2 regions of the Pseudonocardia sp. P-1 genome follow, and region 1 is predicted to be linked to the other one. Evidence: predicted binding sites of a transcription regulator. Region 1 holds the regulator's gene; the other holds the start of a gene.

Region 1 (5,972 bases):
GCGACCACCACGAGTCCGATCAGCACCGCCGGGATCGCGACGAGCACGTCGATGGTGCGCTGGAACAGCTGCCCGACCGCCCGTCCGCACCAGGCCGCGAGCACGCCCAGCACCGTCCCGATCCCCGCGCACAGCGCGAGTGCGACCAGGGTGAACCCGACCGAGAGCCGGGCGCCGACGGCGAGCCGGGCGAGCACGTCGCGGCCGAGCTGGTCGGTGCCGAGCGGGTGTGCGGCCGACGGCCCGGCGAAGCGGTGGGACAGGTCGTTGGCGACCGGGTCGAGCGGCAGCAGGGCGACCACGACGAGCACCCCGAGCAGGACCAACGCCCCCGCCTGCCACCACGTCGAGTGCCGCGCGACGCGCGCGCGTGCGCCCGCCGGGCGGGCCAGTGCCGGGGCGGTCACCGGACGGCGCTCCGGGCGACCGGGTCCAGCGCGAGCGCGAGCAGCTCGGCGAGGATCCCGGCGACGGCGGCGACCAGCACGATCGCGAGCAGCCCGGCCTGCACGACCGGCAGGTCCTGGCCCAGCACGGCGTCGTAGAGCAGGCGGCCCAGGCCGGGGATCGCGAACAGCACCTCGACCACGACCGAGCCGCCGAGCAACCCGCCGAGGAACAGCCCGGACAGCGAGGTCACCGAGGTCAGGGCCAGGCGGCCGCCGTGGCGCCACAGCACCCGTCCGTCGCTGATGCCCTTGGACCGGGCGACGGCGACGTGCGGGCGGGCCAGTGCGTCGACGGTCTCGGCGCGCACGAGCTGGGCGGCGAGCGCAGCCGGGAACGCGGCGAGCGTGACCACCGGCAGCACGGCCTGGTCGACCCCGCCCCAGCCGGTCGCGGGCAGCACCGGCACGGTGACGGCGAAGGCGAGCACCAGCGCCGTCCCGAGCACGAACTCGGGGATCGCGACACCCAGTACCGAGCCGGTGGTCAGGACCCGGTCGAGCCGGCCGCCGGGACGGCGCGCGGCGCGCACCCCGAGCGGGATGCCCACCAGGGCCGCCAGCACCAGCGCGGCGAGGGCGAGGGTCAGCGACACCCCGAGCGCGGGCCAGAGCAGGCCCGAGACGGGAGTACGGCTGGTCCAGGAGATCCCGAGGTCGCCGCGCAGCAGCGCGCCGGCCCAGCCGGTGAACTGGTCCCACCAGGAGCCGTCGAGGCCGTACTGCTCCCGCAGGGCGGCCAGCACCGCCGGGTCCGGGTCGGAATCCCCGGTCCGGCTGCGCAGGATCGCGAGCGCGGTGTCCTGGCCGGAGAACCGCGGGAGCAGGAACACCAGCACCGCCGCGGCCACGGCGACCAGCGGTAGCGCCAGCAGCCTGCGCGCGACGAGTGCGGTCACTCCGTCGTCGCCAGCCCGGGGACGACGAGCGACCTGGCCAGCGGGTCGACGGTGTAGCCGGTGACCCGGTGCCCGACGCCGTTCGCGTTGGTGTGCACCAGCGGGACCCCGACGACGTCGGCGTTCAGCTTCGCCGCGGCCTCGGTGAAGACCTTCTGCCGTGCGGCCGGGTCGGTCTCGGTGGCCAGCGGGGCGAGCAGGGCGTCGAACTCCGGCGAGCAGTAGTGGTTGAGGTTGTAGGAGCCCTGGCAGGTGTAGTCGGTGGTCAGCGTGGCGCCGGCGTCCGGCACGTCGAGCAGGTAGCTGCGCGAGAGCAGGTACATGTCGAAGTCACCGGCGAGCAGCTGCGGCTCGCGGGCGTCGTAGTCGCCGATGCGGACGGTGGCCTCGATGCCGGCCCCGCGGAGCATCTCCTGGACGGCGGTGGCCAGTGTCGGGAGCTCGGGGCGGGCGCCGTAGGCACCCAGCTCGATTCGCAGCGGGTTGTCCGGGCCGTAGCCGGCCTCGGTCAGCAGCTGCCGGGCGCGCGCGGGATCGGCGGGCGGCGGGGCGTCCTGCGAGCCCCATGCCACCGCCGGGCCGAACAGCTCCGAGGCCGGGACCGCCGACCCGGCGAGGGCCTGCTCACCGAGCGCGGTGCGGTCCACCGCGGCGGCGACGGCCTGACGCACCCGGATGTCGGCGAAGGGCGTGCGGGACTGGTTGAGGATCAGCGACGCCGTCCGGGGCGCGGCGACGGTCTGGTTCACGTACTCGTCACCGCTGAACTCCAGGGCGCTGGACTCGGGGAGCTCCTGGGCGATGTCGGCGTCGCCGGCCCGCAGCGCCAGGGCGCGGGCGGCCGGGTCGGGCACGAAGTTCGCGGTGACACCGGCCAGCTGCGGGCGCTCGCCCCAGTAGCGGTCGTTGCGGACGAGGGTCACCGACTGGGTGCCGTTCGCCTGGGTGATCGTCATCGGGCCGGTGCCGGTCTGCTGGACCGACGGCGGGGTGGCCCGGTACGCCGACGGCGCCAGGATCGCGGTGTTCGCGCTGGACAGCCGCAGCGGCAGGATCGGGTCGGGCTTCGTCGTCGTGACGCGCACGGCGTCCGCGCCGTCCGCGGCGGCCTGCATGCCGATCCCGCGCACCGCACGCGGCGGCGCGGCGACGCCGGCCACCCAGTTCAGGGCGGTCGCGGCGGCCTGCCCGGTGAGCGGCTCGCCGTTCTGGAAGGTCACGCCGGGGCGCAGCTCGAACCGCCAGGTCCGCGGGTCGGACTGCTGGGCCCACGCCGTCGCCAGTGCGGGTCGCGGCCGGCCGTCCGGCCCGGACGCCACCAGGGACTCGGTCACACCCAGCTGGGAGATGACGAACGCGTCGTCGGTGTCCACCCCGTAGCCGGCCGACGGGCCGAAGGCCATCGCGATCGTGGCCTGCCCGTCCGGGACGACCCGGCCGCTCCCGCCGCCGCTGCCACCGCAGGCGGTGAGGACCACGGCGCTCACCGCCACGGCGACGGCGACCCGGAACCGGGAACGACGGGGTGCTACGACGGCGCGCGCGGCGGGCATGGCGACCTGTCCTCTCCGGCGCCCCTCGACCGTGTGTCACCCGGCGCCCGGAAGATCTTCGGTAAGCCTGTACACACGGTCAAGTGTGTGCATGCATGCGCATATGTCGTTACTGCCATCGAGTCGCGACTGCAGAGGGCGACCTGGTACCACTTCGTGGTGCTCCGCAGTCTGCTCCGCCGCCCCGCCGATCCCGAGTCGGACCCGCGTCCCGCGGCTCCGCTCCGCGTCGGTCGATGGGAGCGTTTCGGCGGGCTCCCGCCGGTCATGAAACTGCTGATCAGCACCCAGCTGGCCTTCAACGTGGGCTTCTACATGGTGCTGCCCTACCTGGCCACGCATCTGGCCGAGGACCTCGGGCTCGCCGCGGCGGCCGTCGGGCTCGTGCTGGGGCTGCGGACGTTCAGCCAGCAGGGGCTGTTCGTGATCGGCGGGACCCTGACCGATCGGTTCGGTGCGAAGCCGGTCGTGCTCGCCGGGTGCGCGCTGCGCGTGACCGGATTCATCCTCCTCGGGGCCGCCGGCACGCTGCCCGCGGTCATCGGCGGGGCGCTGCTGACCGGGTTCGCGGCCGCCCTGTTCTCGCCGGCCGTCGAGTCGTCGCTGGCGCGGGAAGCCGGGGAACGGGAACGCGCCGGGGAGGGCCCGCCGCGGACCGAGGTGTTCGCGATGTTCGCCGTCGCCGGTCAGGTCGGGACGGTCACCGGGCCGCTGGTCGGCACCGCGCTCATGCTGGTCGACTTCCAGCTGGCCTGCCTGGTCGCCGCCGCCGGCTTCGTGCTGGTGGGGCTGGCGCACTGGCGGTGGCTGCCGTGGCGGGAGGCCGAGCAGGCCGGACGGCCGATGCTCGCGGGCTGGGGCGAGGTGCTGGGCAACCGTCGCTTCATGCTGTTCGCGGCCGGCTACTCGGGCTGGCTGCTGTCCTACAACCAGCTGTACCTGGCGCTGCCCGACGAACTGGAGCGCATCGGCCGCACCGCGGCACTGGGCTTCCTGTTCGTGCTGATGTCGGTGCTGGTGATCACCCTGCAGATGAGGGTGACGACGTGGGGCCGCCGGATCGGGGCCGGCCGCTCGGTGGTGCTCGGGTTCTGCCTGATGGCCACGTCGTTCACCGTCGTCGCGGTGGCGCGGCTGCTGCCGGGCCTGCCGGGGTGGTGGGCGCTCGCACCCGCGGTGCTGATGGTGCTGCTGCTGACCTTCGGCGAGATGTTCGCCGTGCCGGTCGCGCAGGACCTGGTGCCCCGGCTCGCCGGAGAGCGCAGGCTGGGCGCCCACTTCGGGGTGCTGGCCTCGTTCGGCGGGCTGATGGTGCTCGTCGGCTCAACCGGCGTCGGCGCGCTGCTGGACCCGGCCTTCCCGCCGGTGCTGCCGTTCGCGGTGCTGGCCGCGGTCCCGCTGCTGGGCGCCGTGATGCTGGGGATGCTGGCCCGCCGCGGGGTCCTGACGACGGCCTGAGCCCGCCCGGGCCCGCACCGTTCGGGCCCGCACCGTTCGGCGCGGCTCCGGGGAGCCGTCGCACCCCGGATGTGGTCCGCGCACCCGTCGCGGAGGGTGCGGCGGCGCCCTCCGAGGTACGACACCGCGCTCCTGGCGCGACGGCGGGCGGCGGGCGGGTGCCGGGGTCAGCCCTCGTCGGCCGGGCGCCAGCGCACGACGGCCTGGCGCCGGTCCACCGGCACGAGGTCGCGCCGGTAGGAGCGGTGCACCGCGGCCGTGGCCTGCGCGGCGGCGGCCCGGACGGCATCGAGCTCGGCGGTGACCTCGTCGAGGCGTGCCGAGAGCTCGTCGACCATCTGCTCCAGCTCGATGATCCGCTTGACGCCCGCGAGGTTGACGCCCTCCTCCTGGGAGAGCCGCTGCACCTCGCGCAGCAGCGCGATGTCGCGCTGGGAGTAGCGACGCCCGCCGCCCGCGGACCGGCCCGGGCTGACCAGGCCGATCCGGTCGTAGCTGCGCAGGGTCTGGGCGTGCAGGCCGGACAGCTGCGCGGCGACCGAGATGACGAACACCGGGCTGTCGTGTGCCACGTCGACGGTCAGCGGTTCCTCCCCGTCCCGGGGGGTGCGTCGTCCGGCCACCGCCATCACCTCCTGGTGCTACCGAGCAGATCGGCCCGCGGGTCGAACGACGACGTCGCCTCGGCATAGGCCTCCAGCGCACTGGTGGCCGCCTCGTCCAGCTTCTGCGGCACCGCAACCTCGACGGTGACCAGCAGATTGCCCTTCTTCCCGTTCCTGCGCTCGACCCCACGCCCCGACACCCGGAACGTCCGGCCGCTGGCGGTCCCCGGCGGTATCCGCAGCGAGACGGTGCTGTCGAGTGTCGGCACCGTCAGGGTCGCACCCAGAGCCAGCTCGGGGAAGGTCACCGGCACGGTGAGGGTCAGGTCGTCGGAGTTCTTCGACGACCGCCCGAAGATCCGGTGCGGGGTGACCGAGACCGTGACGTAGAGGTCACCGGCGGGTGCGCCGCCGCGACCGGGCTCGCCCTGGCCCGCGAGCCGGACCTTCTGCCCGTCGTCGACGCCGGCGGGGACCCGCACCGTCAGCGACCGGGTCCGGGTGGACACGCCGTCGCCGTGGCACTCGGGGCACGGGTCGTCGATGATGCGGCCGGTCCCGCGGCAGTCGCGGCACGGCTCGGAGAACGAGAACGCGCCCTGGCTGCGGTTCACCAGACCCTGACCGGAGCAGGTCGGGCAGGTGCGCGGGGTGCTGCCGGGCCGGGACCCGGTGCCGCCGCAGCGCTCGCAGCGCCCCGGCGAGGACAGCTTGATCGGCACCGTCGCGCCGCGCACCGCGTCGTCGAAGGAGATGGTCAGGCTGCTCTCGACGTCCTGGCCGCGGCGGGCACCGGCCGTGCCGTACCCGCCCGCACCGCCGGCGTTGTTCCGCGCGGTGCGGCCGAAGATGTCGCCGAGGATGTCGCTGAAGTCGCCGGCTCCGGCATCGCCGGACCGGCCGGCCTGGCCGAACAGGTCGTTGATGTCGAAGCCGCCCTGGCCGGCGCCACCGGGACGCGCACCACCGGGGAAGCCACCGCCGGTGCCGAACCCGCCGAAGCCGCCGCCG
Region 2 (5,972 bases), 700 kb from region 1:
GTGGGCGGGCTCCAGGGCGATCGCCAGGACCTCGGAGACGTCGGCGACCGGGTGGACCCGCAGCTCCTCGCGGACCGAGGCCGGGACGTCGTCCAGGTCCGGCTCGTTGCGCTTCGGGATGATCACGTCGGTCAGTCCGGCCCGGTGCGCGGCGAGCAGCTTCTGCTTCACCCCGCCGATGGGCAGGACCTTGCCCTGCAGCGTCACCTCGCCGGTCATGCCGACCGAGCTGCGGACGGGACGTCCGGAGGCCAGCGACGCCAGCGCCGTCGTCATCGTGACGCCGGCGGACGGGCCGTCCTTCGGGACCGCACCGGCCGGGACGTGCACGTGCAGCTTGCGCGACGCGAGGTCACCGGCCAGCCCGCGCGAGCGCAGGTAGGACAGCGCGATCGAGACGGACTCGGTCATCACCTCGCCCAGCTGCCCGGTGATCTGCAGGCCCGGCTCGCCGTCCATCGAGGTGGCCTCGATGAACAGCACGTCACCACCGGCACCGGTCACCGCCAGCCCGGTCGCGACGCCCGGCACCGAGGTCCGCTCGGCGGACTCCGGCGTGAACCGCGGACGGCCGAGGTAGGTGACGAGCGCGTCGGCGTCGACGTGCACCGGGCGCTCGGTCTCCGACGCGTCCAGCTGGACGGCCACCTTCCGCAGCACCTTCGCCAGGCCCCGCTCCAGCTGCCGGACCCCGGCCTCCCGGGTGTACTCGGCGGCGATCATCGACAGCGCGACGTCGGTGAACTCGACGTCGCCGTCGTCGAGACCGGCCTTGGCGACCTGGCGCGGCAGCAGGTGGTCACGGGCGATCGCGACCTTCTCCGGCTCGGTGTAGCCGTCGAGCGTCACGATCTCCATGCGGTCGGCCAGCGGGCCGGGGATCGCGGAGCCGTCGTTCGCCGTCGCCAGGAACAGCACGTTCGACAGGTCGAGGTCGACCTCCAGGTAGTGGTCGCGGAACGTGTGGTTCTGCGCCGGGTCGAGGACCTCCAGCAGCGCCGCGGTCGGGTCACCGCGGAAGTCGCTGCCGACCTTGTCGATCTCGTCGAGCAGCACGACGGGGTTCATCGAGCCGGCCTCGCGGATGGCGCGGACGATCCGGCCGGGCAGCGCGCCGACGTAGGTGCGCCGGTGACCGCGGATCTCCGCCTCGTCCCGGACGCCGCCGAGCGCGACGCGGACGAAGTTCCGGCCGAGCGCGCGGGCGACCGACTCCCCCAGCGACGTCTTGCCGACGCCGGGCGGGCCGACCAGCGAGAGCACCGCGCCCGAGCCGCGGCCGCCGACGGTGTCGAGACCCTTGCGCTCGCGACGGGCGCGCACGGCGAGGAACTCGACGAGACGCTCCTTCACGTCGTCGAGGCCGGCGTGGTCGGCGTCGAGGATGCGGCGGGCCTCCACGAGGTCCGACGAGTCGGTGGTCGTGGTGCTCCACGGGATGTCGAGGACGGTGTCGAGCCAGGTCCGGATCCAGCCGGACTCCGGGCTCTGGTCCGAGGAGCGCTCCAGCTTGCCGACCTCGGTCAGCGCGGCCTTGCGCACGTCGTCGGGCAGGTCGGCGGCCTCCACGCGGGCGCGGTAGTCGTCGGAGCCCTCCGGGTCGTCCTCACCCAGCTCCTTGCGGATCGCGGCGAGCTGCTGGCGGAGCAGGAACTCGCGCTGCTGCTTCTCCATGCCCTCGCGGACGTCGTTCGAGATCTTCTCGGTGACCTCCTGCTCGGCGACGTGCTCCTTGGTCCAGCTCAGGAGCTTCTCCAGCCGGGCGTCGAGGTCGGTCTCGGCGAGCAGCTCGGCCTTGTGCGCGACGTCCAGCCACGACGCCCACCCGGCGAGGTCGGCGAGCGCGCCCGGGTCGTTCGTCTGCTGCACGGAGTCGATGACCTGCCAGGCTCCCCGCTGCTGCAGGATGCCGATCACCAGGGCCTTGTACTCGCGGGCGAGTTCGTGGGTGCGGCCGGTGGGCTCGCCGGCGTCGACCGGCTCGGCCTCGACCCAGAGCGCCGCGCCGGGGCCGGAGACCCCCGACCCGATGCGGGCGCGCCGCTCGCCCCGCACGACGGCGGCCCGGTCCCCGTTGGGGAGCCTGCCGATCTGCTCGAGCACGGCGACGACGCCGATGGCGCCGTAGCGGCCGTCGATGCGGGGCACGACGAGCACCCGTCTCCCGTCGTCGCGGTCCTGGGCCGCGGCGGTGGCCGCGTCCACCGCGGCACGGGTGTCGGAGTCGTCGAGACGGACGGGGACGACCATGCCGGGCAGGACCACGGCGTCGTCGAGGGGCAGGACCGGGAGCGTCAGCACGTCACTCATGTCCTGCCCAACCACACGGAGGGTCCTCCGCTTCCCGGAGTTGAGTCGTGTCCGCTCAGGGCGAACGCGACCACCGGAGCACGTCACGGCGACCGTGGGCACACCGGGTTCCGCGGGCGGCCAGTTCCTGCCGCTGCCCGCGGGCTGGACCTCGGCCGACGGGCCCGCCGTCCCGCTCCCCCGCGGGGGTAGCCACCGGCTGGGGTGCACCGCCGCGGAGGCGGCCCGCAGCACGGGCTGCCGACTCAGCGCGCGAGGTCCGGCACGACCTCGGCGCCGGGAAGCGACGCCAGCAGGTCGCCGGGCACCGCCGGCTTCCCGCCCGCGTCCCGCTCCCGACGACGACGGCGTCGGCCCCGGCGACCCCGGGCGACAGCCGGAGCGGCCAGTCCGCGGGGAGCCCGATCGGGGTGATGCCGCCGTAGGCCATCCCGGTCAGGGCGACGGCGTCGTCCATCGGCGCGAACGACGCCGTGCGCACGTCGAGGCGGCGCTTCACCGCGCCGTCGACGTCGACCCGGGTCGTCGCGAGGACCACGCAGGCGACGTACCGGGTCTCGCCGCCACGCCTCCCGGCGACGACCACGCAGTTCGCGGCCCGTTCGACCGGGGAGGAGTAGGCGGCACAGAACGCGGCGGTGTCGGCCAGGTCGGGATCGATCTCGGCGACGGCGATCCGGCCCGCGTCGAGCCCCGCCAGCGCGACGGCGACGGGCTCCGCGAGCAGGTCGGGCCGGGCCGGCGCCGGGACGGCCGTGAGCGCCCCGAGGGCCGGGGGGTTCACCAGCGCGGTCCGCCGCCCTGGACCTCCATCACCGCGGGCTTGACGTCGACCAGGTAGACCAGCGTCGCGACGGTGGCGGCCAGCCAGAACATGGCACCGCCGAACATCGGGCCGTTCGTGATGATCAGGAGCAGCAGCGCGACGCCGGTGATGCCCAGCCATGCGTTCTTGGTGAGCTTGCCCGCCGCGGTGAAGGCGTCCGCACGTTGCATCAGTGCGTGCCCGAACGAGAACCCGCCGACCACGACCATGATCCACTTGATCACGAAGATGATCAGTTCATCGGGGGCACCTGGCAGTGACAGCACTCGGCCAGGGTACGGACAACCCGGGCGTCGGTCACGTCCGGCGCCGGATCCGGGCAGGACGATCCGCATCCGCACACGACGGCGCCCCCGGCCGATCGGGATCGGCCGGGGGCGCGGGTCGTGCTCACCGGGCGCGGGGCCCGGCGGGTGTCACTTCTTGGCCGACGCCGTCGAGGTACCGCGGCGGGTGGTCGGCTTGCGGGCCGGGACCTTCGCGCCGGTGGCGGTCTTCGGGTCGGTCTTGGCGGCGGTGCGGCGCGCGGTCGAACGCGTGGTCGTCGCGACCTCGTCGCCGGCCTCCTCGATCGCCTCGGCGGCCTCCTTCGAGACCTCGGTGACGACCTCGGCGGCCTCGCTCGCGGCGGTCTGGGCGCGGCGGGCGACCTTCTCACCGACCGAGCGGGTCTGCGTGGTGACCGCACCCAGGGTCTTGACGGCGACGTCGTGGGTCTCGTCCACGAACTCGTCGACGCGGGTGTCGAACTTCTCGGTCAGACCCTCGACGGTCGCGATGGCCTGCTTGACCTGCGGCTGCTTGCGGATCCGGCCCCAGGCCTTCTCACCGCGCTGGGCGAATCCGACGTAGACGCCCTCGACCTCGGAGCGGAACTCCTCGACCTGCTTGCGGATGTTGTCCGAGGACAGCTTGCCGCGGAGCTCCTTGAGCTCGTCGGGGAGCTCCTGGACGCGGGTCTGCACCTCCTCGGCGCGCTTGGTGGCGGTGGAGCGGGCGTCGGTGACGGCCTTGCTCACGGTGGTGACGGCGAAGTCGCCAGCGCCCAGCACGGCGAGCAGCGGGGTGCGGACGACCTCGGCCTGCTCGGCGGTCTGCTCACGCAGCTTCTGCACGTCGGCGCTGGTGGGGAGGTTCACGGCCATGGTGATCACTTCCTCGTATCGGTGGGGGTGTCGGTGGTGCCGGCAGAGAGGCCGTTCTCCCTGCGAAAGGACTCGTAGACATCGAGCAGCACACGTTTCTGCCGCTCGTTGAGAGTCGGATCGGTGAGCACCGCGTCGGTCACCTGACCGGCGGGCCGCTCCTCGAGGATCCCGGCGCGGACGTACAGCGCCTCGGCGGAGATCCGCAGCCCCTTGGCGATCTGCTGCAGTATCTCGGCGGACGGCTTGCGCAGCCCGCGCTCGACCTGGCTGAGATACGGGTTGCTGACGCCCGCGGTGCGGGCCAGCTGCCGCATGGAGACCTGGGCGGCCTCGCGCTGGGCGCGGATATAGGACCCGATGTCCTCCACCGCGTGCCCCACGGTCTGACCGACGCTCTCGACGGCCTGCGCGACGCGCTCGACGGGTTCGACGGACTCACGCTCTCCGTGCTTGCGCTCGGTGGCCATCCATCTCACCTCCGCCTCGATCCGTTCCTCACTGACGGAACCGACCGTACGCGGCGCCGCTAGCTCCTGCAAGCACAGTGCTAGCGCTGGTCACGTGGCGTGCGCCACGTCGGTGACGGCCCGGTGACGGTGCGATGTCATCCGGGGACACCCGACCGATCACCCGATGACGAGCTCCCCCACGGTGTGGATGACCAGGCCGGCGAGCGCCCCCACGACGGTGCCGTTGATCCGGATCCACTGCAGGTCCCGCCCCACCTGGAGCTCGATCTTGCGCGAGGTCTCCTCCGCGTCCCAGCGGGCGACGGTCTCGGTGATCAGGGTGGTGATCTGGTGCCGGTAGTGCCGCACGACGTACGACGCGGCGTCCGCCAGCCAGCCGTCGAGCTTCGCGCGCAGCTCGGCGTCGCGGCCCAGCCGCCGCCCGAAGGCCATGAGGCCGTCGCGCACGCGCAGGCGCAGCTCGTTCGACGGGTCGTCGGCGGCGTCGAGGACCATGGACTTCACGACCGTCCAGGCGCGGCCGATGAAGTGCTGCACCTCCGGGTGCTCGACGACCTGGCGCTTGACCTGCTCGGCGCGCTCCATCGTCGTCGCGTCGTGCTGCAGGTCGCGGGCGAACTCGGCGAGGTAGCGGTCCACGGCGTGCCGCAGCGGGTGCTCGGGGTCGGTCTTGACCGCCCAGGCGTACCCGCGGATCTCGGCGAACAACTTGTCGGCCACGAGGTCGTCGACGAAGCGCGGCGTCCAGGACGGTGCGCGATCGTGCACGACCCGCAGGACCATCTCCTGGTTGTCGGCGACCCAGTCGTAGGCGCGGTCGCAGACGAGGTCGACCAGCCTGCGGTGGGCGCCGTCGGCCAGGACGCCCTCCAGCGCCTTGCCCATCGGCGGACCGACCGGGATCTCCATCAGCTTGCGCACCGCGACGGTCTCGATGACGTTCTGCACGTCCTCGTCGCGCAGCACGGTCACGAGGGCCCGCGCGGCGGTGACCAGCTCGGTGGTGATCCGGTCGGCGTTGTGCTGCTCGGCGATCCACCGCCCGACCGACTCGCTGACCCCGATCCGCTCGAGCTTGTCGCGGACGACGGACTCGGACAGGAAGTTCTCCCCGACGAAGTCCCCGAGGCTGTCACCGATCATGTCCTTCTTGCGCGGGATGATCGCGGTGTGCGGGATCGGGATCCGCAACGGGTGCCGGAACAGCGCGGTCACCGC

Evidence for each region. The regulator HspR, encoded in region 1, represses chaperone genes until heat shock. The targets are predictions, from matches to a motif close to ANNTTGAGTNNNNNNNACTCAANNT.
Region 2: lon (endopeptidase La) is a predicted target of HspR. The motif match lies at 2,348-2,372, and genes of this name have one in related genera.

Annotation. Positions count from the first base shown of each region.
Region 1 is NZ_CM176614.1:3,322,970-3,328,941, reverse strand. Features, by position in the region: gene AC0GKK_RS16310 (ABC transporter permease) at 1-407, opposite strand, end outside; gene AC0GKK_RS16305 (ABC transporter permease) at 404-1,345, opposite strand; gene AC0GKK_RS16300 (ABC transporter substrate-binding protein) at 1,342-2,898, opposite strand; gene AC0GKK_RS16295 (MDR family MFS transporter) at 3,166-4,356, shown strand; gene AC0GKK_RS16290 (heat shock protein transcriptional repressor HspR) at 4,524-4,979, opposite strand; gene dnaJ (molecular chaperone DnaJ) at 4,985-5,972, opposite strand, start outside.
Region 2 is NZ_CM176614.1:2,621,648-2,627,619, forward strand. Features, by position in the region: gene lon (endopeptidase La) at 1-2,310, opposite strand, end outside; partial or broken gene AC0GKK_RS12710 (YbaK/EbsC family protein) at 2,556-3,094, opposite strand; gene AC0GKK_RS12715 (DUF2516 family protein) at 3,091-3,345, opposite strand; gene AC0GKK_RS12720 (hypothetical protein) at 3,553-4,281, opposite strand; gene AC0GKK_RS12725 (helix-turn-helix domain-containing protein) at 4,287-4,751, opposite strand; gene AC0GKK_RS12730 (DUF445 domain-containing protein) at 4,911-5,972, opposite strand, start outside.